3 regions of the Sphingomonas sp. AC449 genome follow, and region 2 is predicted to be linked to each of the others. Evidence: riboswitches for the same ligand, from Rfam matches in the RefSeq annotation. Region 2 holds a riboswitch; each other region holds the start of a gene.
What was found. A riboswitch is a leader RNA that binds a small molecule or an ion and turns the genes downstream of it on or off. The one in region 2 is predicted to bind cobalamin.

Region 1 (7,192 bases), on a different contig from region 2:
AACGGCCCAATCCGCGCGAGCATCGGGACGACGATCACGACCGCCCATCCCTGACTCGAAACGGCATGCAATAAGACAAGTTTTGCAATGAGTTGCAGGGCGATCATCACAACGCCGAAGCTGCCGATATGCGGATCCGCCATGACCGCGATCAGCCGGTCGCGATTGCCGTGCGCGGCACCCAGCCCGTCTGCCAGATCTGCCAGCCCATCCAGGTGCAAAGCCCCTGTAATCGCTACCCAAATTGTCAGCGCGGCAAGCGCACCGGTCCACGGATCGACCAGCGCGCCGGCCCACCCCGCCGCCGCGACGACCACCCCGATGCACGCCCCGACAACCGGGTACCACCTGATCGCGGCGGCAAAATCCTCAGCGTCCGCAGTAACTTGCGGCATCGGCACGCGCGTCAGGAAGCCGAAGGCGACGATCAGCCGTTTCACGAAAGTGGATCTGTCTGCAGCGCCACGATCTGCGCCGTCAGGTCCGGCCAGATCCGTAGCGTAATCAACGCCGCATAGGGCAAATCGAACGCCCAGAGCTCGCGCAACCCGAACCCGCACAGCGATTTCAGCGCTGCGCGGATCGCCCCGCCATGTGTCACGATCAATGAGGTTTCTGGGGTAAGATCTTTTATCGCCTCGGTAATTCTCGCACCCAGATCGCTCCACCGTTCCCCACCCGGTGGCGGTTCACCATCCGGATCGTCCCAGAACCGCTGCAACGCCGCAGCGTCGATCTCCGCCGCAGCCAGCCCGTCCCAGTCCCCGAAATCCAGCTCCCGCCACCGCGCATCGGTCGTCGGAGTCAGCCCCCGCTCCCGCCCGATCGCATCCGCAATGGCCTGCGATCGCATGAGATCAGAACAGAGCAACGCCTTGAACTCGAGCGGTTTTACCCGCGCCAAACAGGCCGCCAGCCCCTCCGCCGTGACCGGGCTATCAGTCCGCCCCAGCATCCGCCCGGTCAGTTCAGGCGCCCCATGCCGCAGCAGGTGGAGCAGGAAAGGCGCGCTCACGCCACCGACACCCCCGCCTCGGCAAACGTCGCCATCCCGTCATGCGCCGCCAGCGCCGACCGGATCACCCCGACCGCAACTGCCGCCCCGCTTCCCTCCCCCAACCGCATCCCAAGCCGCAGTAAAGGCTCGAGTTTCAGCGCGGCGAGCAGTCGCTCATGCCCCGGCTCCGCCGAACAATGGCCGGCAATGCAGTGCTCCACAATGCCAGGATACGCCGCCGCAATCGGCGCAATCGCCGCCGACGAAATGAATCCATCGAGCACCACCGGCACCCCCGCCACCCGCGCCGCCACCACCGCGCCAGCGATCGCGACGATTTCACGCCCCCCGACCCGCCGCAACGTCTCGAACGGGCTATGGGCCGACCCGGCATGGTACGTGACCGCTGCAGCAACCACGGCACATTTGCGAGCGATCCCGGCCGCATCGACACCGGTCCCCGGGCCGACCCAATCGCCCGCCGTTCCGCCATAACTCCGCAAACACAACGCCGTAGCCGACGTAGAATTCCCGATCCCCATCTCACCCACGACAAGCATGTCTAGTCCCGGCACGACGACATCGGCTCCGATATTGAGTGCGGCAAGACACGCGGTGTCGTCCATCGCCGGCCCCGTCGTGAAATCCGCGGTAGGGGTTTCCAGATCAATGTCGGCGATGACGAGCTCGAGCCCGACGGCATCCGCCAGCGCATTGATCGCCGCGCCCCCACGGCGGAAATTGTCAACCATCTGTGCGGTGACGGAGACCGGAAAGGCGCTGACCCCGTGCACCGCAACGCCGTGATTTCCCGCGAAAATCGCCGCCCGTGCGCGCTCGAACCGCGGCCGCTCGCGCCCTTGCCAGCCCGCCATGAAGACCGCGAGGTCTTCAAGTCGGCCAAGAGATCCGGGCGGCTTGGTCAAGTGTGTTTGCCGCAGCGATGCGGCCCCTCGCGCAGCTTCGTCTGCCGTGGGAAGGGCCGCCAGCGCCGCCTCGAACGCCGCGACCGTGGGGAACAGCGTCACTGCGCAACATAGCCGGCAGGCGGCGTCCGAGTGATGAAATGCCCCTTGATCCCCGCAGGCCACTGCCGGAACGGCACCTGCCCCTCCGCACTCTCCGCATGCAGCACGGCATAATCGAGGATCGCCCGCGCCGCGTCCTCATCAGGCGTGAAGCGCCCCAGCACATAGCCGATCTTCGCGGGGCCGCGGACATGGATGGTGCAGAAGTCCTGACAGGCGAACAGGCACGGCATCGCCTGAACCGCAATTCCGGCATAGCGCGGATCGCTTGCCTGAACCGCCTGCAATGCCGCGACGAGCCTTGCACCGCCCCGCATACCCTCGGCATCGTCCTTCGCATCGGTGGACGCACGGCAGGTGCTGCAGGCGACGACGGCCGCACCGTCTTCGGCGGGAACCAGAATATTCGGCATTAAAACCCCATGACATACGCGCCCGCGGCCTCGGACCGCAGACTGGTTATGTCGTCGCTCGGGTTCACCCCCGTCCGCTCGGCGCACCCTGGCCGGACGAAAGACGACTGCGACGGGCAGGTCTCCTGGCTCACGGGTCACAGCCCTCCGCACCGCCTTCTCGGGACCGGAATCCCAATGGCATGATGGCACGATGGCTCGCCGCTTACAGTTGCAGGGGCAGCCGGGGTTCTCCCGTTCCCTTTTCATCCCCGTCGCCGGGGAACCTGTCGCAGCACCCCGAATAGGCGTGTCGCCGGGCGCTGGTCAATCGTGCCGTGACGTCGCGCGCGCGATGGGAACGATGAGCGGCACGTTCGCCACCGATCCGAACCAGGCGCGGATACCATAGGTTTCGCGCAGGCGTTCGGGCGTCAGCACGGCGTCCGGCGGACCATCCGCGACCAGCCGCCCGCGGTCGATCATCATTAACCGGTCGCAATAGCGCGCGGCAAGGCTCAGATCATGAAGCACCGCGATCACCAAGACCCCGCGCATGGCTTGGTCGCGCAGGATTTCCATCACCCGCATCTGGTGCGCGGGATCGAGCGACGCGAGCGGCTCGTCGACGATCAGCGCGGGCGCCGCGACCGCAAGCGCGCGGGCAAGGAGGACCCGGGCGCGCTCGCCGCCCGACAATTCGGTCGCCGTCCGCGTCGCGAACGCCGTTACGTCCGCCGTCGCCATGGCCCGGTCGACCGCGGCCCGGTCTTCCGTCGTCATGCGCGACAGCGGCGCCAGGTGCGGCAACCGTCCCAGCGCGACGAGCCGGTCGACACTCAATGGCCAATGCAGGCTCTGGCCCTGAGGCAGATACGCAATCGTTCGCGCGATCTGCGCCCGCGAGCGTCGGCCAAGCGGCTGTCCATCGAGCAGGATATCCCCCGTCGAGGCGACGAGCCCCAACAGCGCCTGCACCAGCGTCGATTTTCCTGCGCCGTTGGGACCGACGATACCGATCAACGCCCCGCCATCGGCGGAAAAGCTGACCTGCTCCACGACGTCCACCCCAGCGCGACGAACGACCAGATCTCTTGTGGCGAGGCTCACCATGACCGCCGCTCGCGCATTAGTTGGACGACGAACACCGGCACGCCTAGAAACGCGGTGACCACGCCGAGCTTGAGTTCGCTCGAGGTGGGGATCACGCGCACCAGGACATCGGCGAAGGTCAGCAGCGCGGCGCCGCCGATCGCGGATGGCAGCAGGATCGCCGATGGTGACCGGTCGGTCAGCGGACGGATCAGGTGCGGGACGATCAGCCCGATGAACCCGATCGCGCCCGAAACCGCGACGGCACCGCCGACACCGACCGCGATCCCGACGAGTATCCGGGCACGCGTGTAGCGGAGATCGACACCGAGTGCGCGCGCGCCATCTTCTCCGAGCGACAGCGCATCGAGCGCGCGCCCGTCCCACGCCACCAGCACGATCCCGACCGCGATGCAGGGCAGCGCGAGCATCACGTGCGTGAACGAACGATCTTCAAGCGATCCGAGCAGCCAGGTCATGATCTCCATCGCGGCAAAGGGGTTGGGCGAGAGGTTCAGGGCAAGGCTGACCCCGGCAACGGCGAGCGTTCCCACCGCGATGCCCGCAAGGATCAGCGACAGCGCACTTTCCGATCCAGCCGACAGCACGAACAACAGTCCAAGCGCGGCGAACGCCCCGATGATCGCCAGCGCGGGCAACATCGCCGGGTGTATCTCCGCGACCCCGAAGTACAGCGCGATCACCGCCCCGAGCGACGCGCCGTTCGAGGCGCCGAGAACCGACGGCTCGGCAAGCGGATTGCGCAGAAACCCCTGCAGGGCGGCACCTGACAGCCCAAGCATGGCGCCGACTGCCAGCCCGAGAATGGCGCGCGGAAGCCGCAGCTCGAGCAGGATCGCGCGCTCGATCGGGTCGCCATGTCCGATCAGCGCTTCGAAAACGTGACCCGGCGGGATCGCGGCGCTCCCGATCGCGACCGACGCCACCCCCGCCATCGCGGCAAGCAGCATCAGTCCGCCGAGCAACCGTCCGCGCGTCACGCGCCTGATCCTGACCGCGTCTGTCTCATCGTTTCCGCCTAGCGCATATGTCATCGCTGCGGCAGGACTTTGCGCATGCGCCACGTTTTCCCGCTGATCGCCCTGACGACGCTGGTTTTGCCGACGTCGACCGCCGCGGCGCCGAGCTTGCCGCGCAGGATCGTGTCGCTCAATCTGTGCGCGGACCAGTATCTGATCGCGCTTGCCGATCCGTCGCAGATCGCGGCGCTCACGAGGTTCGCGCGCGACCCCGACATGTCCGCCGTCGCGGCTCAGGCGAAGCACATGCCGTCGAGCCGCGGCAGTGCAGAGGATGTGCTGATGCTGCGCCCCGATCTTGTCATAGCCTCGCCGTTCCGCCGCAAGACCATCGCCGATGTGCTGGGTCACCAGCGTATCGCGACGCTCGATCTTCCCCCCGCGGACAGCTACGCCGCGATCGTCGCGCAAGTCCGCCAGGTTGCGGCGGCAGTGGGACATCCCGACCGGGGCGAGAGGCTGATACGCCGGATGGACACCGCCTTGGCACGTATACCACCCGCTGTCGGCCGGGGACGCGTCGCCGCCTATTACCAGCGTCGCGGATTTCTGACGGGCAAGGGAACGTTGATCGACGATCTCATGCAGCGTCTGGGCTTGACCAACCTGGCCACGAGGCTCGACAAGCCGGCGCTATCGCAGCTGTCGCTCGAGCAGATGGCGCTCGCGCGTCCGGACTATCTGGTCGTCGAGAGCGCGACGGACCGCGTCACCGATCAGGGTACCGAGATGCTCCACCACCCCGTACTCGCACGGATCAAGCGCCTGCGCATCCCTGAGGCCTGGACGGTGTGCGGTGGCCCCGCCTATGTCCGCGCCGCCCGGAGCCTCGCAGCGCAACTGCAGGAATAGCGGCGCGGCCGGCGCTGGGACGACCATCGGGTCGCCCGCGCGGGCAGGCTAGAACTCGACCCCCGCCTGCGCCTTGACGCCGCCTCGGAACGGATGTTTGACCTGCCCCATCTCGGTCACGAGATCCGCCGCGGCGATCAGCGCGTCGGGGGCATTCCGCCCGGTCGCAACGACATGCGTCATCTCCGGACGCGCCGCAAAACCGCTGAGCACCTCGTCGAGCGGCAGATAATCGTACCGCAGGACGATGTTGATCTCGTCGGCGATGACCATCGCATAGGACGGATCGGCGATCATTCGCCGAACCTCGTCCCAAGCCTCGCGCGCGACGGCAATGTCGCGCGTTCGGTCCTGCGTATCCCAGGTGAAGCCCTCGCCCATCGGTTTGAACGCGACCAGGTCGGGGAATGCGTCGAAGATCACCTTCTCCCCCGTCGTCATCGCACCCTTGACGAACTGGACGATCCCGACCTTTCGCCCATGCCCCATCATCCGGACCGCCATGCCGAGCGCCGCCGTGGTCTTCCCCTTGCCGGGCCCGGTATGCACCATGAGCAGGCCCTTCTCGATCGTCTTGGCTGCGACGATCCTGTCCTGGACGACCTTCTTCTTGGCCATCCGCGCCTTGTGATCCGCCTCGCTGCGCATCAGAACGCCGCCTTGATGCCGGCATAGGCACCGCGGCCCTGCCCGACATAGCTGAACACCTCCTCGTACCGCTCGTCGAACAGGTTCTCGACGCGCCCGAAGACCGATAGCGTCGGGCTCAGTTGATAGGCTGCGTTGAGGTTGACGAGGACATATTCCTGGAGCGCCAGCCGTACCGGCACATAGCTCGGATCGGTATACGCATCGTCCTGCTGACGGCCATTGTATCGCACCGTCAACGTTCCCGATAAACGCTCGTCACGACTGAACGCGGTCATGTTGACGCTGCCGATATGGCTCGGCCGGCGAATCTCGACGCTGCCGTCCTCGCGCGCGCGCAGATAGGTGTAGGCAAGATCAAACCGCAGTTGCGTGATCGGCCGCGCGCTGGCGAACACCTCGACGCCGTGCTGCTTCGACCGCGTATCGCGGTTGCCGGGGGTCGCAACGAAATCGGGCTCTGGATAGGTTGTGAAGATCTCGTTCGTCAGGCGACTGTCGAAATAGGTCGCGCCGATCGTCGCGCGGTCACCCCCGAAACTCTGTTCGAGACCAGCTTCCCATCCCTTCGACTTCTCGGGCTTGAGGTTCGGATTGCCGATATAGCGACCATCCGCATAGCCGAAGAGATCGAAATAGCCCGGGTTCTTCACCCCCGTCCCGTAGGCGCCGCGAACGCGTGTACCCGTGGCGAAGCGATAGCTTGCCTGCGCACGGTAGGTCGTGGTGTCGTCGAAGCGCGTATTCTCGTCGCGGCGGACGGAAGCGCCAATCGCCAGCGCGTCATCGACCACGACGTCATACTGGCCGACGATCCCGACATTGTCGGTATGGCGTCGTCCGGTGAATACGAACTCCGAGGGGACCGGGCTAAGCGTCTGGAATTCCTCTCGTTCTACATCGACGGCACCCGTCAGGCGGTGCTGGATCCGGTCGGTCCCGAACCGGAACGCACTTTCGAACGAGCCCTTGTACCGCCGTCCCTTGTTGCCGAAATTGAGCGCGTCGTCGACGAGTGCCCGGCGCGTCGTGTCGGCGAATTGCCCGCTCAGCGCGTTCGTCCAGCGGCCGTCCGCGAGCACCACCTCGGCGCGTACGAGCCCGTAATAGGCCTCCACCGTACTGCGGGCGCCTGGCGTGTCG
Region 2 (7,767 bases):
CGATCTGTGTTCTTGAAAGGCGGCAGTGTCGCCATTTTGCCAGACGCCGGCCGCCTGCGGGCGTCAGAAGCCGGCACGAAGCGAGACGTCGACCGCGCGGGGACGGCCAAGAACCCATTGCTGGTTATTGTACGTGCTGAGCGCATAGTCCCGGTCAAACAAATTGTAGCCGTGGATATCGACCGCGAGGTGCGGCGTCACCGCATAGGAAAGCGTGGCATCGACAATGGTGTAGCTGGGAACGCGGAAGCTGTTGGCGTTATCCGAATAGCGGCGCCCGACATAGCGCAGTCCGGCGCGCGCCTGAAGCGCGCGCGTTGCGTTCCAGCGTAGCCACACGTTGGCGAGGGTCTCGGGCACGTCCGGCGGGGTGTTGCCGTCGAAGCGCGTGCCGCCGGAGACGAAGTCGTCGAACGTCGCGTCGAGTACGCTGCCGTTCGCATCGATGCCCACACCGTAAGGCAGATCGAGCGACACTGCTGCCTCGATACCCTTGGCCGATCGCTGGCCGACCTGCTCGACCGGGCTCGTCGGGGTCAGCTGCGCCAGCAGGCGCTTCTTGACGATGCGGTAGGCGGCGAGCGTCGCGGTGCCATGCCCGTCGAGGAACACTGCCTTGGCGCCGACCTCGACCTGGTCGCCAACCGCGTTGCTGAACTGCACCTGCCCGGTCGAATAGGTCGTCAGCGTCCCCAGCGGGTCCACGCCGGTGGCATATTGCGCATAGAGCGACACTGTCGGGATCGGCTGATAGACGCTCCCGACCCGCCAGGTCATGTTATGCAGCCGCTTGTCGAGCACGAACGTCTCGGTGCTTGCGCCGCCTGGATCATCGATCGACCAGCGGCGGATCGTGTCACGCTCGTAGCGGACGCCGCCAACGATCGAGACGTGCGTGCCGAGCTTCAGCCGGTCCTCGGCAAAGACCGCATATTCGGTGGTGCGCGTGCGATAGCGCGGCGCGATGCCCTGTGTGTCGACGATCAGACCGGGATCGAACGCGAAGGGATCGACCTCCGAGACCTGCGGATCAGCCCCGAAATTGTGTGAGTAGGTCAGTTTGATGAGGTTGACGTCGAAGCCCACGACAAGGTCGTTGCGGACGCCATCGGCGACGTCCGTCCTGAGCGTCACGCTGCCCTGATCGCCCCATTGCGTCTGGTCGTGGACGATCCCGGTCATGTCGGTCCGCAGGATGCGGCCGGGTGTGCCGGCGTTGCCGCTGCCGTTGGAACAGACGCTGTCGTCGGCGATCCAGCAATAGCTTTCGATGTTGAGCCAGGAGCGTTTGGAGGTGAGGCGATAGGCCTGGTTGCTGACGGTGACCGCATCGCTTGGCGTCCAGTCGACCTGCAGGCTGGTGCGGTTGTCGCGGTAGCGAATAAAGCCGTCGCGTGTGTTGTAGTTTCGCTCCCGGATGCGGTCATCGAGCCGTCCGTCGATCAGCGGCGTACCGAAATAGCGCATCGGCTTCTGGTCGCCATAATCGTCTCGCGCGGTAACGATGAACGTGTCGGTCGGTGCCCAGCGCAGCGTCCCCGAGACGGCATGGCTGCGCGACTGGCCGCGATCGACATAGCCGTTGGAGCGGCGATAGCTGCCGTCGATACGATAGGAGAGGCGGTCGGTGATCGGCCCGCCTGCGCCCGCCGCGACATGGAAGCTGTCCTGCGAGCCGTAGCCGATCTCGCCCTCCACGTGCGTCCGCTGCGTATCGGGTTTGCGCATCAGGACATTCACCGCGCCGCCCAGCGCGCCTTGGCCGTAGAGCACCGAGGCCGGACCACTCAGGATGTCGATCCGTTCGACCATCCACGGATCGGTCGGAAAGGTGATCGTGCCGGCAGCCGGGAACAGCCTGATGCCGTCGATGAGCTGGAGCACGGATCCTTGGCCGCTGAAGCCCCGTGCGGCGAGCGCGGTGCCACCGTTGCCGGGGTTGCCGGCGTTGCTGATGCCCGGCGCACGGCTTGTCGCGTCGATCACCGACAGGTCGCCGCGTGCGCGGATCGTGGTGCCATCGATGACCGAGATCGTCGCGGGGGTCTCGAGCGGCGTGAGGCCTAGGCGGCTGCCGGTCGCGTTTGGCGTGGTGAGCGTGTCGCGGGCATGCTGGCCGACAACTAGGATGTCTTCATTGTCGGAGGCAGGCATAGACTGCGCATTGAGCGGTGCTGCGAAAACAGGTGACAGCAAAGCGCCCGCGAACGCGAGGCGCGAAGACAAAAACGGCATTACGGTAATCCCCGGGCGTCGAGCGAACCCGGCAGGGACCTCCCGCGAACGGCCGACATCCGCGCCAGCCGGACGCCATCGCGACCGGCACGCATGCCCGTGCGGTCCCCACCGCACACGTCGTCGCTCGACGGAGTACCGTGCCGCGGCCACCCCCTGGGCCAGGCAAGAGCGACCAGACGCCGGCAGGTCTCCTGGCTCACGGGTCATCACACGATGCACGGCCTTCCCAGGCCTTTAGGACGTAACGTCCGGCCCAGTGGCTGCCCCTTCCCGTGAGGGAAGAAGCGATATGCATCGCGCTCGCCGCTTACAGTTGCAGGGACAGCCTCGGCTTCGGGCGGCGAACCACCCTTACCGCGTTCCCTATTAAGCCCCTCTCGGGGCACCGACGCGATCATGCCGACCGTCTCCAGCGGAGCAGGTCAGCGGGGACGATGTATCCTGACAAAGACGATCCGGCAATCGGTCGCAGCCATCGCCGCAAAGGTCGGGAAGCGGGGACACGCGCGCGAATGACCAATGGAGATCACGAGTGGTACGAATCCGAGTGCTCGCGGATCGTCGCGTCCGGCAGAGCCTGTGCGAGCGCCAGTCCCGCAAGACGCGCCGTCGCGAGAAGTCGATCCAGCCCGTGCCCGTTGCGCGCTTTGGCGGAGAGACCGGACATGGTCGTGCTGACGAAATCCGTCAGACGCCCGGCATTTTCCGGATGGCGGGTGGCGATGTACGCGTGAATAGTCGCTTCGGCCGCGTTGCTGACATCGCAGGCGGCCTTGCGCGCGTCGCGATCGTTCGAGCGGGTACCCTCGACCACCATGCAGCCGCTCGCATTCGGGTCGGCCGCGTAATGGCGGGCGGCCTCCTCCAGAACCGCTGCGAGACAAGCGGCGACAGGCCGGTCGTCCCGCAGAAGCTGTGCAAGTGGGATCGCGCCGGTCGCGGCATACTGGTCCAGCACGCGCGCATAGAGACCGGCCTTGCTGCCGAAGGCGGCGTAAAAGCTGGGCGGATTGATCCCCAGCGCCGTCGTGACGTCCGAGACGCTGACCGCGTCATAGCCATGCGCATGGAAAAGCTGCCGCGCGGTGGCGATCGCGTCTTCGGGATCGAAGCGCCTTGGGCGACCGCGCGTACGGACTTTGTTATCTGTAGTCATTATTACAGAATACCTTGACGTGACCATTCGGATTTATATGTAATGATTCCTACATAAAAGCTCAAGGATACGCGCCATGACGTCGTTTCAACGAAAATCGGTCCTCGTGCTCGGCGGGAGTCGCGGGATCGGCGCGGCGATCGTCCGGCGTTTCACCTCGGACGGTGCGTCCGTGGTTTTCACCTATGCGGGATCGCAGGCGGCGGCCGAGCAGCTTGCGACCGAGACCGGAAGTACCGCGGTTCAGACCGATAGCGCCGATCGCGACGCGGTCATCGCACGCGTACGCGACAGTGGGCCACTCGACATTCTGGTCGTGAACTCCGGGTTCGCGATCCTTGGCGATGCGCTCGAACAGGACCCGGACGCGATCGACCGGCTGTTCCGGGTGAACGTTCATGCACCATATCATGCGTCGGTCGAGGCGGCCCGCCAGATGCCCGAGGGTGGGCGGATCATCGTGATCGGCTCGGTCAATGGTGACCGGATGCCCGTGCCCGGCATGGCGTCGTACGCGGTGAGCAAGTCGGCGCTGCAAGGATTGGCGCGGGGGCTCGCACGCGACTTCGGACCGCGCGGCATCACGATCAATATCGTTCAGCCCGGGCCGATCGACACCGATGCCAACCCAGAGGACGGTCCGACGAAGGACCTCATGCACAGCTTCATGGCGATCAAGCGTCACGGACGGCCCGAGGAAGTCGCAGGAATGGTCGCGTGGCTCGCAGGCCCCGAGGCGGGCTTCGTCACCGGCGCAATGCATACGATCGACGGCGCGTTCGGCGCCTGAACCGGATGACGGCGGTGGCGCGGGCAAGCTCGGGGGTATCAACGCTCGCGCTGCAACCGTCCGGGGGAATGGTCGGGCGCAGGACAGAACGCTGTCAATCGATGCAATTTGCCAGTCCGGTGCGACGCATATCCCACGCCGCCATCGCGTGAGCGATACCGGCTCGCAGCGTCTCGGCCGGAACGCCGTCCCGCGCCTGGATCGAGACGCCCAGCACGAGCCCGTCGTACAGCGCCGTAAGCCCCGCGACGTCCGTGGCGGGTGCGAGATTCCCGGTGCTGACCCCGGCGGCGATGCACCGCTCTGCAACGCCTGCCGGGTAACCTCGCGTTCTGATGCCAATGGCAGCCGCCATGTTCGTCGACCTGCTCGACGCGATGGTGGCGAACCGGATGACGACCGTCGTCGACCGGATTGTCGCCTTTGACGATGCACCCGACGCGGTCCGCTATTTCGCGGCGGGGAATCATCTCGGCAAGGTGATGATCGCGTTCTGATCCGGTACGTGTGCCGTATTCGATACCTCGCCACCAGGTCATTGTCGGCGCTTCCGACGTGCGCGGTCTCAAGGCTGCGGGTGGATGACGGCGTCGGACCCGCCTGTACCGGTAAAGCTTGAGCCGCTGGCCATCAGCGGCGAGCCACCGCCACCAACGCGGTCGAGGGGATCGGCAGGGTCGCGCGGCCCGCGGCCATTTGCCGCACCTCGCCGATGACCGCGGCTTTCTGCGCATCGCTCAGACTGGTCCAGTCGGGTGACATGCCGAAGAGCGTGTCCGGCTCCGCAAGAGCCGCGATGTCGAGCAGGTAGTCATGCGTGACATGCTCCATCCGGGGATCGTGATATCCGGCGGCGATCAGTTCACGCGCAAGATCGGCCGGATCGCTGAGCGCCTGTACCGCCTTGGGCATCGTCATGCCTGTGAGGTCGGGGAACAGCGTGCGGCGGATCTGGCCCAGCAAAAGGAACGTCGCCGCGCCTCGATCCTGCCAGGTGGCGATCACGCCGTTTCCGCCTTTGCGCGTCACCCGCGCCATCTCGGCGAGGCCCTTGCGCCAGTCCGGAAACATGATGACGCCGAAGATGGAGAAGACGGCGTCGAAGCTGCCATCCTCGAGCGCCAGTGCTTGTCCGTCCATGACGCGCGCCTCGACGTTAGGCAGGTTTGCCGCGGTGATGCGCGCGACCATCCCGGGCGAGAAGTCCGTTGCCAGCACCTGTGCCCCCGTCCGCGCCGCGGCCAGCGCGAGCGCACCCGTGCCCGCCGCGACATCGAGGACGCGGCTGTCGGGGGTCAGGCGGACGCGCGCCAGCGCCGCCTCGGCATAGAGCGACGTGAAGGGATGGGCGGTCCTTTCATACTGTTGCGCCGTGGTATCCCAATGGTCGGGGTTCTCGAACTCAGGCATCGTTGCGCTCCGCGAATCATGCAACATCGTAAGTATCGTGAGTCGGAATGCTTGCCAATCCCGCGCGGCGTGCGAAGGATCGTGGGGTGCGTACCGACAGCCGCCTCTCGCGAATGCTCCATGTGCTGCTCCACCTGGCACGGCATGATGGTCCGATGACGTCCGAGGCGATCGCGCGCATGCTGCGTACCAACCCGGTCGTGGTCCGCCGCACGATGGCGGGCCTCCGCGACGCGGGCTATGTGCGGTCGGAAAAGGGGCATGGCGGCGGGTGGGCGATCGCGGCCGATCTGGAAGCGGTGTCGCTGCTCGATGTTCACCGCGCGGTCGGGGGGCCGCGTCTCTTCGCGATCGGCAACGAACATCCGGACGCCGCCTGCGCGGTCGAGAAGGTCGTCAATGCGGCAGTGGAAGATGCATTGCGCGAGGCAGAAGCCCTGCTCGTCGCGCGCCTTGGCGCGGTCAGCCTTGCCGAACTGGCGCGCAGTTTCGCGCCGCATTGCGCGCCGGTATCATAACGCGGCCTTTGCGATCACAGGCGTTTCTACGCCTTTCGGCCCTTCACGCTCGCCTGCGAGGCCTTCGTACGCCGAACCAGTCCCGGTCTTGGAGCCGCCCACATCGCAGGCGAGGGGGCTCCAAGCGCATGGGTCTCAGATCGTCAGCCCGATGTCTTGGCTTCCCTCAGTCTGTCGCAGGCGATCTTGGCAGCTTCACGCACATGCTTCTGGCACGCCGCAGCAGCCCCCGAGGCATCCTGTCGTTCGATGAGATCGACCATTCCGGCCAGTCGCTTGAGGCCAGCGGATTGCCGCCCGACGACGGACAGCGTCATCGCGCGGAGCTGACTGATCCGGCTGTTCAGGCGCTGGACGATTTCCCACGCGATGACGTGCCCGCCGGTCTGGAAGATGATCTCGTAGAAGCAGGTCGTGGCGCGTAACGCGCCGATCGCGCTTTGCTGTGCATGCGCGTCCGCGATCGCCGCCAGCGCCGACCTGAGCGCCGCCACGGTGGCCTCGGTAGCCACGCGAGCGCATGCCGCAACCGCGGAGGACTCAAGCTGGATGCGGATGTCGTAGATCTGTTCGGCCTGGTCGATCGTGATGATGCCGAGGCGGGGGCCCGACGGTGTTCCTTCGACGAGACCCTCGGATTCCAGATTGCGAATGACTTCGCGGATCACCGACCGGCTCACGCCCAACCGCTCGGCGAGGTTGCGCTCCACAAGGCGTTCGCCCGGGCTTATCCGCCCTTCCAGAATGGCATCGCGAACGCGGTCCAGCGCGATCAGGCGCAGCGTCTGTGGCCGGGCTTCGATCCGGTCCAGGATATTGACGTCGTCATTCGGCATCGGCGGTGTCCCCTCGACCACCTTCTTAAATGAACAATTGCCATTGTCCATTCCCATGGTATACCAACAGACACCATACAGGCAGGAGGATTGCTAGACATGGCATTCAGCATTCGCAAGATCGTCTCGTACGTCGAAGAGGTGCGCATCGAAGGCGGCAAGCAGGCCGGGACTCCGGTCACGACCGTCATGGTAGCCGCTGTCGTGCAGAATCCCTGGGCCGGGCGCGGCTTTGTCGAGGATCTCCAGCCCGAAATCCGCGCTCATGCGTCCGATCTCGGTGCGTTGATCGTCGAGCGTCTGGTCGCTGCGATCGGTGGGGCGGACCGGATTGAAGCCTATGGCAAGGCGGCGGTCGTCGGCGCGGGCGGTGAGATCGAGCATGCCTCGGCGCTGATCCACACGCTGCGCTTCGGCAACCACTATCGCGACGCGGTGCAGGCAAAGTCCTATCTGAGCTTCACCAACAAGCGTGGTGGGCTGGGAACGTCGATCCAGGTGCCGATGATGCACAAGGACGACGAGGGCCAGCGGTCGCACTACATCACCGGCGAGTTCTCGATCTCGGATGCGCCGCTCCCCGATGAGATCGTCATCGTTCTCGGCGCGGCGGATGGCGGCCGCGTCCATCCGCGCATCGGGAACCGGTACCGGGACCTCGAAGACATCGCAGCCGAAAAGGCCGCGCGGCAGCCGTCGTGATGACGGCCGTCCTCGACACGGTGAACCCGCCATTGGCCTATGACGATAGCGGCGGTCCGGGACCTGCGGTGGTTCTCATCCACGGGGTCGGGCTGTCGCGCGACATGTGGGCGGCGC
Region 3 (7,192 bases), on a different contig from region 2:
CGGCTGATGATCTCCGCGTCGCCATGCCCCCAGCCGAGCCGGAGAAGGTAATTGTCGAACGCCTCGGGAAGGATGCCCATCTCGTCGCGATACGCCTCGATCCCGACCGCGCCGTGGCGCTTCGACAGCTTGGCGCCGTCGGACCCATGGATCAGCGGGATGTGCGCGTAGATCGGATCGGGCCAGCCGCCCTCGATTACGTCCATCGCGCGGTAGATCGGCAATTGGCGGAACGCGTTGTTGAGGTGATCGTCGCCGCGGATCACGTGCGTCACGCCCATGTCGTGATCGTCGACCACGACCGCGAGCATGTAGGTCGGCGTACCGTCGGAGCGGAGCAGGACGAGGTCGTCGATCTCCTCGTTGCGGACGGTGACCGCGCCCTGGACCCGGTCCTCGATCGTGACCGCGCCCTCCTGCGGTGCGCGCAGGCGGACGACATGCGGCAGGTCGGGCGCCTCGTTCGCCGGGCGATCGCGCCACGGGCTGCGGATGCGGAGCGGCTTCTTGGCCGCCTGCGCCTCGGCGCGCATCGCCGCGATCTCGTCGTTGGTCATGTAGCAACGATAGGCGTGCCCCGCCTCGACCATCTGGTGCGCGACCTGCGCGTGACGGTCGGCGCGGGCGAACTGCATGATCGCATCGCCGTCCCAGTCGAGCCCGAGCCAGCGCATTCCGTCCAGAATGGCGTCGATTGCCGGCTGGGTCGAGCGGACCCGGTCGGTATCCTCGATCCGGAGCAGGAACTTGCCGCCATTCGCCTTTGCGAACAGCCAGTTGAACAGCGCGGTGCGCGCGCCGCCAAGATGCAGGAACCCCGTCGGCGACGGAGCGAAACGGGTAACCACGGGTGCGGCCGAACCGACGGCATCCGTATCAGATATTGCGCCCAACCGCGGGTGCTCCCAGACTGTAGAAACGATGGAGAAACGATGGCCATGACAGCCGTCGCCGCCCCTAGCATGCGTCCGTGGCGGCGACAAATGGGCGTGCCGCAATGGGCGGTGGCGGCAGGCATCGCGGTCGAGCGCTGGCTGGAGGCGGAGCGCGATCAGCTCGCCTTGTGGCTGCCGGTGATGACGGGGGGCGGGATCGCGTTGTGGTTCGCGCTGCCCGGTCCGGCGGCGTGGCGCGTCGCGTTGCTGATGCTGGCGGCGATATCGCTGGCGGGACTGGCGATTGGGCAGGGCGGGCGCGCGGCGCGCGCGCTCGCGATCGGGGCGCTGGCCGCGGGGCTCGGCCTCGGGCTGACCTGGCTGAGATCGGACAGCGTCGCGCGACCCGTGCTTGGCGGCCCGGCCTTCGCCACGTTCCGGGCGCGGGTCGAATCGATCGAGCCGCTGGTCGACCGCGAACTCGTGCGTCTGACGCTGCTGCCCGACGGTGCGGGCGCGGATGGCCAAGGGCGGCCGGTGGCATTGCCCTACCGGATCCGCGTCAACCTCGCCGAGCACGACATGCCGACGCCGCTCGGGCGTGGTGCGATCATCGGTCTGCGCGCGCGGCTGATGCCGCCCGCGTTGCCGGCCGTTCCGGGCGCCTACGACTTTGCCCGCGTCGCGTGGTTCGCGGAGATCGGCGCGACCGGCAGGGGGTTCGCGCCGGTCCGGGTGATCGTGCCGAGCGGTCGCGGGGCGGGGATACGCGTGACGCTGTCGCAGCATATCGAATCGCGGCTGACGGGGAGTGCGGGGGGGATCGCCGCGGCGCTGGCGACGGGCGATGTCGGGGCGATCAGCGACGCGGATTCGCAGGCGATGCGCCGTGCCGGGCTGGCGCATCTCCTGTCGGTCAGCGGACTGCACATCACCGCGGCGGTCGCGGCGACGATGCTCGTGGTGATGCGGTTGCTCGCGTTGTTCCCTTGGCTGGCGCGCCACGTCCGGCTGCCGCTGATCGCGGCGATGGCGGGGGCCGCCGCTGCGATCGGCTATACGTTGCTGACGGGCAGCCAGGTGCCGACGATCCGTTCCTGCGTTGCCGCGCTGCTCGTGCTCGCGGCGCTGGCGATGGGGCGCGAGGCGATGACGTTGCGGCTGGTCGCGGCGGGGGCGATGTGCGTGATGCTGGTGCGCCCGGACTCTGCCGCGGGGCCAAGCTTCCAGTTGTCGTTCGCCGCGATCACGGCGATCATCGCGCTCCACGAACATCCTGCGATCCGGGAATTCTTCGGTGCGCACGAAGAGGGGCGTCTGGCGCGGGTCGCCCGCGGGCTCGGATCGCTGCTGCTGACCGGGCTGGTCGTCGAGATCGCGCTGATGCCGATCGCCGTCTATCACTTCCACAAGGCGGGCGTTTACGGCGCGTTCGCCAACATCGTCGCGATCCCGCTGACGACGTTCGTGATCATGCCGCTGGAGGCGCTGGCGCTCCTGCTCGACGGGGTCGGGGTTGGCGGGATCGTCTGGCCCCTCGTTCAGCTGCCGCTTGACGCACTGCTCTGGCTGGCACGCCGGGTTGCCGCGGCACCCGGCGCGGTCCGATCGCTGCCTGCGATGCCCGACGCGGCGTTCGCGGCGATGGTGACCGGCGGGCTGTGGATCGCGGTCTGGCGGACGCGCTGGCGGCGGCTGGGTGCGATCCCGCTCGCGATCGGCGCGATCTGGGCGCTGACGACGCCGCCGCCCGATATCCTGGTAACCGGCGACGGGCGGCACGTCGCGGTGCGGACGGCGGCGGGGCTGGCGCTGCTGCGCGACCGGGCGGGGGCGTATGTGCGCGATACGCTGGCGGAAAATGGCGGGGTCGACGGCGAGCCGTTGCTGCTGGCGGATCAGCCCGATGCGCGGTGCAGCCGCGACCTGTGCATGACGGATGTCGTGGCAGACGGGCGACGCTGGCGCGTGCTGGCGACGCGCAGCATGTATCGCGTGCCGATCGCCGACCTCGTCGCCGCGTGTCGCGCGGCGGATATCGTCGTCAGCGAACGGGGGCTGCCAAGGAAGTGCGAGCCGCGGTGGCTGAGGCTTGACCGGTCGACGCTGCAACATACCGGCGGTGTCGCGCTGACGTTGCGGACTGGGCGGGTGGCGACGGTCCTCGAACCCGGTGATCGGCATCCCTGGCGTATGCCCCCGACGCTCGAACGATCCGCGGGGCGGTTCGGTCACGAGGCCGGGCGTCGGGTCCGGTCCTGGTCGTAAGCGGAGCGCACTGACGCGCGGGATGGCAACGCGCTCGCGTTACTACTGGCGAGATTTTCTGGCGGGTGGACCGTTGGCCGTAATGGCTTTGCTGTATCGTGCGGGCTGGATCAGTTCCGGCTCCCGCATCGAGCCTGGGCCCTCGCCGACAGGTTTGCCGATCCGGGACGTACGGGACGACGCTCTTGGCCCTGGATCCTGACTTTCGTCAGGATGACGGGGGTAAGTCAGATCCGGAGTTGGAGTGAGGCGCTCTTCTTTCCCGGTCCTGACGTCTGTCGATAAGGGCAGGAGGGAGTCGACCGCTTCGTCATCTACCTTCCTGGGGACCCCATAGTCAGTCGTAACGCCGCAGGATGCCCGACAGCTTGCCCTGCACACGGACCTGCGCGGGGGCGTAGCGTTGCGGATCATAGGAGCGGTTGGCGGGGTCGAGCCGGACCATCGCGCCTTCGCGGCGGAAATATTTGAGCGTCGCCTCGCTGTCCTCGATCAGTGCAACGACGATCTCGCCGTCGCGGGCGGTCTCGGTGCGGCGGATCAGCGCATAGTCGCCATCGAGAATTCCCGCATCGACCATCGAATCGCCGGACACCTCGAGCGCATAATGCTCGCCCGAGCCAAGCAGGGCGGCGGGGACGGCCAGCATCGAGCTGCCTTCGAACGCCTCGATCGGCACGCCTGCGGCGATCCGCCCGTGCAGCGGAATCTCGACGACGTCGTTCGCGGCGACCGGGATATGCGCCGGGCGCACGCTGGGCGACGGCTCGGCGTTTGCCGGAGCGGCCGGGGGCGTGGCCTTGGCAGCAGCCGATTTCGTCGCGGGCATGTCCGGGCGCTCGGGCATCCGCAGGATTTCGAGCGCGCGCGCGCGGTTCGGCAGGCGGCGGATGAAATTGCGCTCCTCGAGCGCGCTGATCAGGCGGTGGACGCCCGATTTGGATTTCAGGTCGAGCGCGTCCTTCATCTCCTCGAACGAGGGCGAAACGCCCGTCTCTGCGAGGCGATCGTTGATGAAGCAGACAAGCTCGTGCTGCTTGCGCGTGAGCATAGCGGTTCTCCGTCCGGAACAGACGAGGAACTTCTATGGAACACAATGGCCGGCGTCAAGCGATCCGTCAGGCGATGATGAGGATTTCCGCCGAGTCGCCCGCACGCGCTGCGGGCGCGTCGCCGTCGCGGACGATCAGGCAGGTCGACCGCGCGAGCGTGAGCAGCATCGAGCTGTCCTGGATGGTCGAGGCATAGGCGCGACCGTCGCGGAGTTCGGCGCGCATGTAGTCGGTGCGCGACTCGTTCGGCGGCAGATCCTCGCCGAGCAGCGCGTGCGTCGTCTGCGGGAGCGGATCGCGCGCGCCGAGCATGTGCGCGACGACCGGGCGGACGAACAGGATCGCCGTGACGAAGGCGGAAACGGGGTTGCCGGGCAGGCCGAGCAGCATCGTCCGACCGAGCGTCCCCGCCATCATCGGCTTGCCCGGGCGAAGCGCGATCCGCCAGAAGTCGATGCTGCCGCCTGCCGCCTCGATCGCGGGGCGGACAAGATCATGGTCGCCGACCGACGCGCCACCGGTGGTCACGAGCAGGTCGGCGTCGACGCCCGCAAATGCGTCGCGCAGCGTGTCGAGACGGTCGGGCAGGATCCCGAGATCGACGATGTCGACGGGCAGATCGGCGAGCAGCGCCGCCAGCATGATGCCGTTCGATTCGGGCAAAGGGACGGGATCCTCGGTCGAACCGGCGGGGACGAGCTCGTCGCCGGTCGCGGCGACCGCGACGCGCAGGCGCCGCCCGACGGGGAGCGCGCCATGCCCGCCGGTTGCCGCAACGGCGATGCGGGCCGGGCTCAGCCGGTCGCCCTGGGCGATCAGCCGCGTGCCGGTGGCGAAGTCGAGGCCCTTCCGGCGCGTGTTGCGGCCTTCGTACGCGGGGCCTTCGCCATCGAGCGACAGGCGGTCGCCGTCGCGCGCGGCCTCTTCCTGGACGAGCACCGTGTCCGCGCCGGCGGGCATCGCCGCGCCAGTGAAGATGCGCGTCGCCTCGCCCGCGCCGACAATGCCCGCAAAGGAGCGGCCCGCAGCGCTTTCGCCGATCACGCGCCACGGCCCCGGCATGTCGGCAAAGCGGATCGCATAGCCGTCCATCGCCGAAAGGTCGGTCGCGGGCTGGGTCCGGCGCGCGACGATATCCTCCGCCGCCCAGCGCCCGATCGCAGCGCGCAGGGGAACATGCTCGGCAGGAACGCGCGCAGCCATCGCGAAGAGGCGGGCCTGGGCTTCGGCAACGGGGACGAGAGGGGGCATGAAGGCTCCGGTGGGCAGGCGTGGGAAAGGATGCAGGGGGATGGATACGGGGGCTGGAGGCAAATGGGGGTAGGCGGCTACTCGTATGACCCCGCGGACGGGGATAGCGGGCCGCGTTACGGGTGGCGATGGTGCGATAACGTTCCGACCCGCCGAGACGTTGCGGATCGCGGTGCGCGACGGTGCCGCATGCAAATCCTGTCGTCAGCCGCGGCAAAGCGCGCTAACCTGGATTGGCTGATCCGGCGCAACCCGGATCGGCACAGATCGCGTCGGTGCCCTTCGGGGCTTGAATGGGAATGCGGTGCGGGGTTCGCCCCAATGCCGTGGCTGTCCCTGCAACTGTAAGCGGCGAGCGACACGCACGCGCCCCCTCAAAAAGGGCAGCCACTGGGCCACCGGCCTGGGAAGGTGTGCGTCGAGCCTTGACCCGCGAGCCAGGAGACCTGCCGGCGTCTGGTCGCTCTTGTCCCGGTCCAGGGGGTGACCGAGGCACGGCCTGCGCCGTCTGAGCGACGACCATGTGGCTGGGGCCGCATCGGCGACGCGTGCCGGCCGCTCATGGCGTCCGGCCGGCGCACGTCCCGGCCGTTCGCGCGGCAGGCCCCCGCCCGCGTCGGACGCCGGGGGGTAGACATGACGAGCTTGACGATCGAACGACCGGTGCGAGGCTCCGTGCGTAAGCGTGTGGGTGTGATGTTCGCGATGCTGGTCGCCGCGAACATCGCCGCGTGGGGGTGGGCGTTCTCGCTGTTCCACGCACAGCCGCTGATGCTCGGAACCGCATTGCTCGCCTGGGGGCTTGGTCTGCGTCACGCGGTCGATGCCGACCATATCGCGGCGATCGACAATGTGACGCGCAAGCTGATGCAGGAGGGGCAGCGGCCGATCGCGGTCGGATTCTGGTTCGCGATCGGGCATTCGGGGATTGTCCTGATCGCCGCGGTCGCGATCGCGCTGACCGCCAATGCGCTGTCGCAGTTCGAGGCGTTCAAGCAGGTCGGCGGCGTCGTCGCGACGATGATCTCCGCGCTGTTCCTGTTCACGATCGCGGCGATGAACCTGATCATCCTGCGATCGGTGTGGCGGACGTTCGGGCACGTCCGGCGCGGTGGAGCCTATGTCGAGGAGGATCTCGACCTGTTGCTCGGCAACCGCGGGCTGCTCGCGCGGCTGTTCCGGCCGATGTTCCGGCTGGTGACGCAAAGCTGGCACATGGCGCCGCTCGGGTTCCTGTTCGGGCTGGGGTTCGACACCGCGACCGAGGTGGCGATCCTTGGTCTAAGCGCGAGCCAGGCGGCGGACGGGCTGTCGATCGGCACAGTGCTGGTGCTGCCGGTGCTGTTCGCGGTGGGGATGGCGCTGGTCGATACCGCCGACGGGGTGGTGATGCTCGGCGCGTACGAGTGGGCGTTCGTGAAGCCGATCCGCAAGCTGTACTACAACATCACGATCACGCTGATCTCGGCGATCGTCGCGATCGCGATCGGGGGGATCGAGACGCTGGCGCTGATCGGGTCGAAGCTGGGGCTGAGCGGCGGCGTGTGGGACGCTGCTGCCGCGCTGGGGGAGAATTTCAACGGGCTCGGGTTCGCGATCATCGCGCTGTTCGTGGCGTGCTGGGTGCTGAGCTTTGCGATCTATCGGTGGAAGCGGTTCGACGAGATCGAGGTGGTGCGGGGGTAGGGTCTTCGCTGATCCTCCCCCGCCAGGGGGAGGATTGTGAGGGCGATGTGCATTGGCAGC

Region 1: linked by a shared signal. The riboswitch ahead of AC0CH3_RS13155 (DUF1636 domain-containing protein) and the one ahead of AC0CH3_RS08510 (TonB-dependent receptor) in region 2 are both predicted to bind cobalamin.
Region 3: linked by a shared signal. The riboswitch ahead of AC0CH3_RS05550 (HoxN/HupN/NixA family nickel/cobalt transporter) and the one ahead of AC0CH3_RS08510 (TonB-dependent receptor) in region 2 are both predicted to bind cobalamin.

What each region holds. Positions count from the first base shown of each region.
Region 1 covers NZ_CEEDCZ010000007.1:189,044-196,235, reverse strand. Annotated here, with positions in the region: partial or broken gene AC0CH3_RS13170 (adenosylcobinamide-GDP ribazoletransferase) at 1-440, opposite strand, end outside; gene AC0CH3_RS13165 (histidine phosphatase family protein) at 437-1,015, opposite strand; gene cobT (nicotinate-nucleotide--dimethylbenzimidazole phosphoribosyltransferase) at 1,012-2,025, opposite strand; gene AC0CH3_RS13155 (DUF1636 domain-containing protein) at 2,022-2,429, opposite strand; cobalamin riboswitch at 2,537-2,723, opposite strand; gene AC0CH3_RS13150 (ABC transporter ATP-binding protein) at 2,745-3,530, opposite strand; gene AC0CH3_RS13145 (FecCD family ABC transporter permease) at 3,524-4,480, opposite strand; gene AC0CH3_RS13140 (ABC transporter substrate-binding protein) at 4,586-5,401, shown strand; gene cobO (cob(I)yrinic acid a,c-diamide adenosyltransferase) at 5,450-6,049, opposite strand; gene AC0CH3_RS13130 (TonB-dependent receptor plug domain-containing protein) at 6,049-7,192, opposite strand, start outside.
Region 2 covers NZ_CEEDCZ010000003.1:419,668-427,434, reverse strand. Annotated here, with positions in the region: gene AC0CH3_RS08510 (TonB-dependent receptor) at 64-2,154, opposite strand; cobalamin riboswitch at 2,403-2,641, opposite strand; gene AC0CH3_RS08505 (TetR/AcrR family transcriptional regulator) at 2,765-3,394, opposite strand; gene bdcA (SDR family oxidoreductase) at 3,471-4,184, shown strand; gene AC0CH3_RS08495 (hypothetical protein) at 4,279-4,539, opposite strand; gene AC0CH3_RS08490 (zinc-binding dehydrogenase) at 4,538-4,681, shown strand; gene AC0CH3_RS08485 (class I SAM-dependent methyltransferase) at 4,815-5,594, opposite strand; gene AC0CH3_RS08480 (Rrf2 family transcriptional regulator) at 5,681-6,112, shown strand; gene AC0CH3_RS08475 (GntR family transcriptional regulator) at 6,256-6,948, opposite strand; gene AC0CH3_RS08470 (amino acid synthesis family protein) at 7,048-7,650, shown strand; gene AC0CH3_RS08465 (alpha/beta fold hydrolase) at 7,650-7,767, shown strand, end outside.
Region 3 covers NZ_CEEDCZ010000002.1:417,726-424,917, forward strand. Annotated here, with positions in the region: gene gltX (glutamate--tRNA ligase) at 1-893, opposite strand, end outside; gene AC0CH3_RS05535 (ComEC/Rec2 family competence protein) at 933-3,143, shown strand; gene lexA (transcriptional repressor LexA) at 3,481-4,194, opposite strand; gene AC0CH3_RS05545 (molybdopterin molybdotransferase MoeA) at 4,262-5,446, opposite strand; cobalamin riboswitch at 5,703-5,914, shown strand; gene AC0CH3_RS05550 (HoxN/HupN/NixA family nickel/cobalt transporter) at 6,143-7,132, shown strand.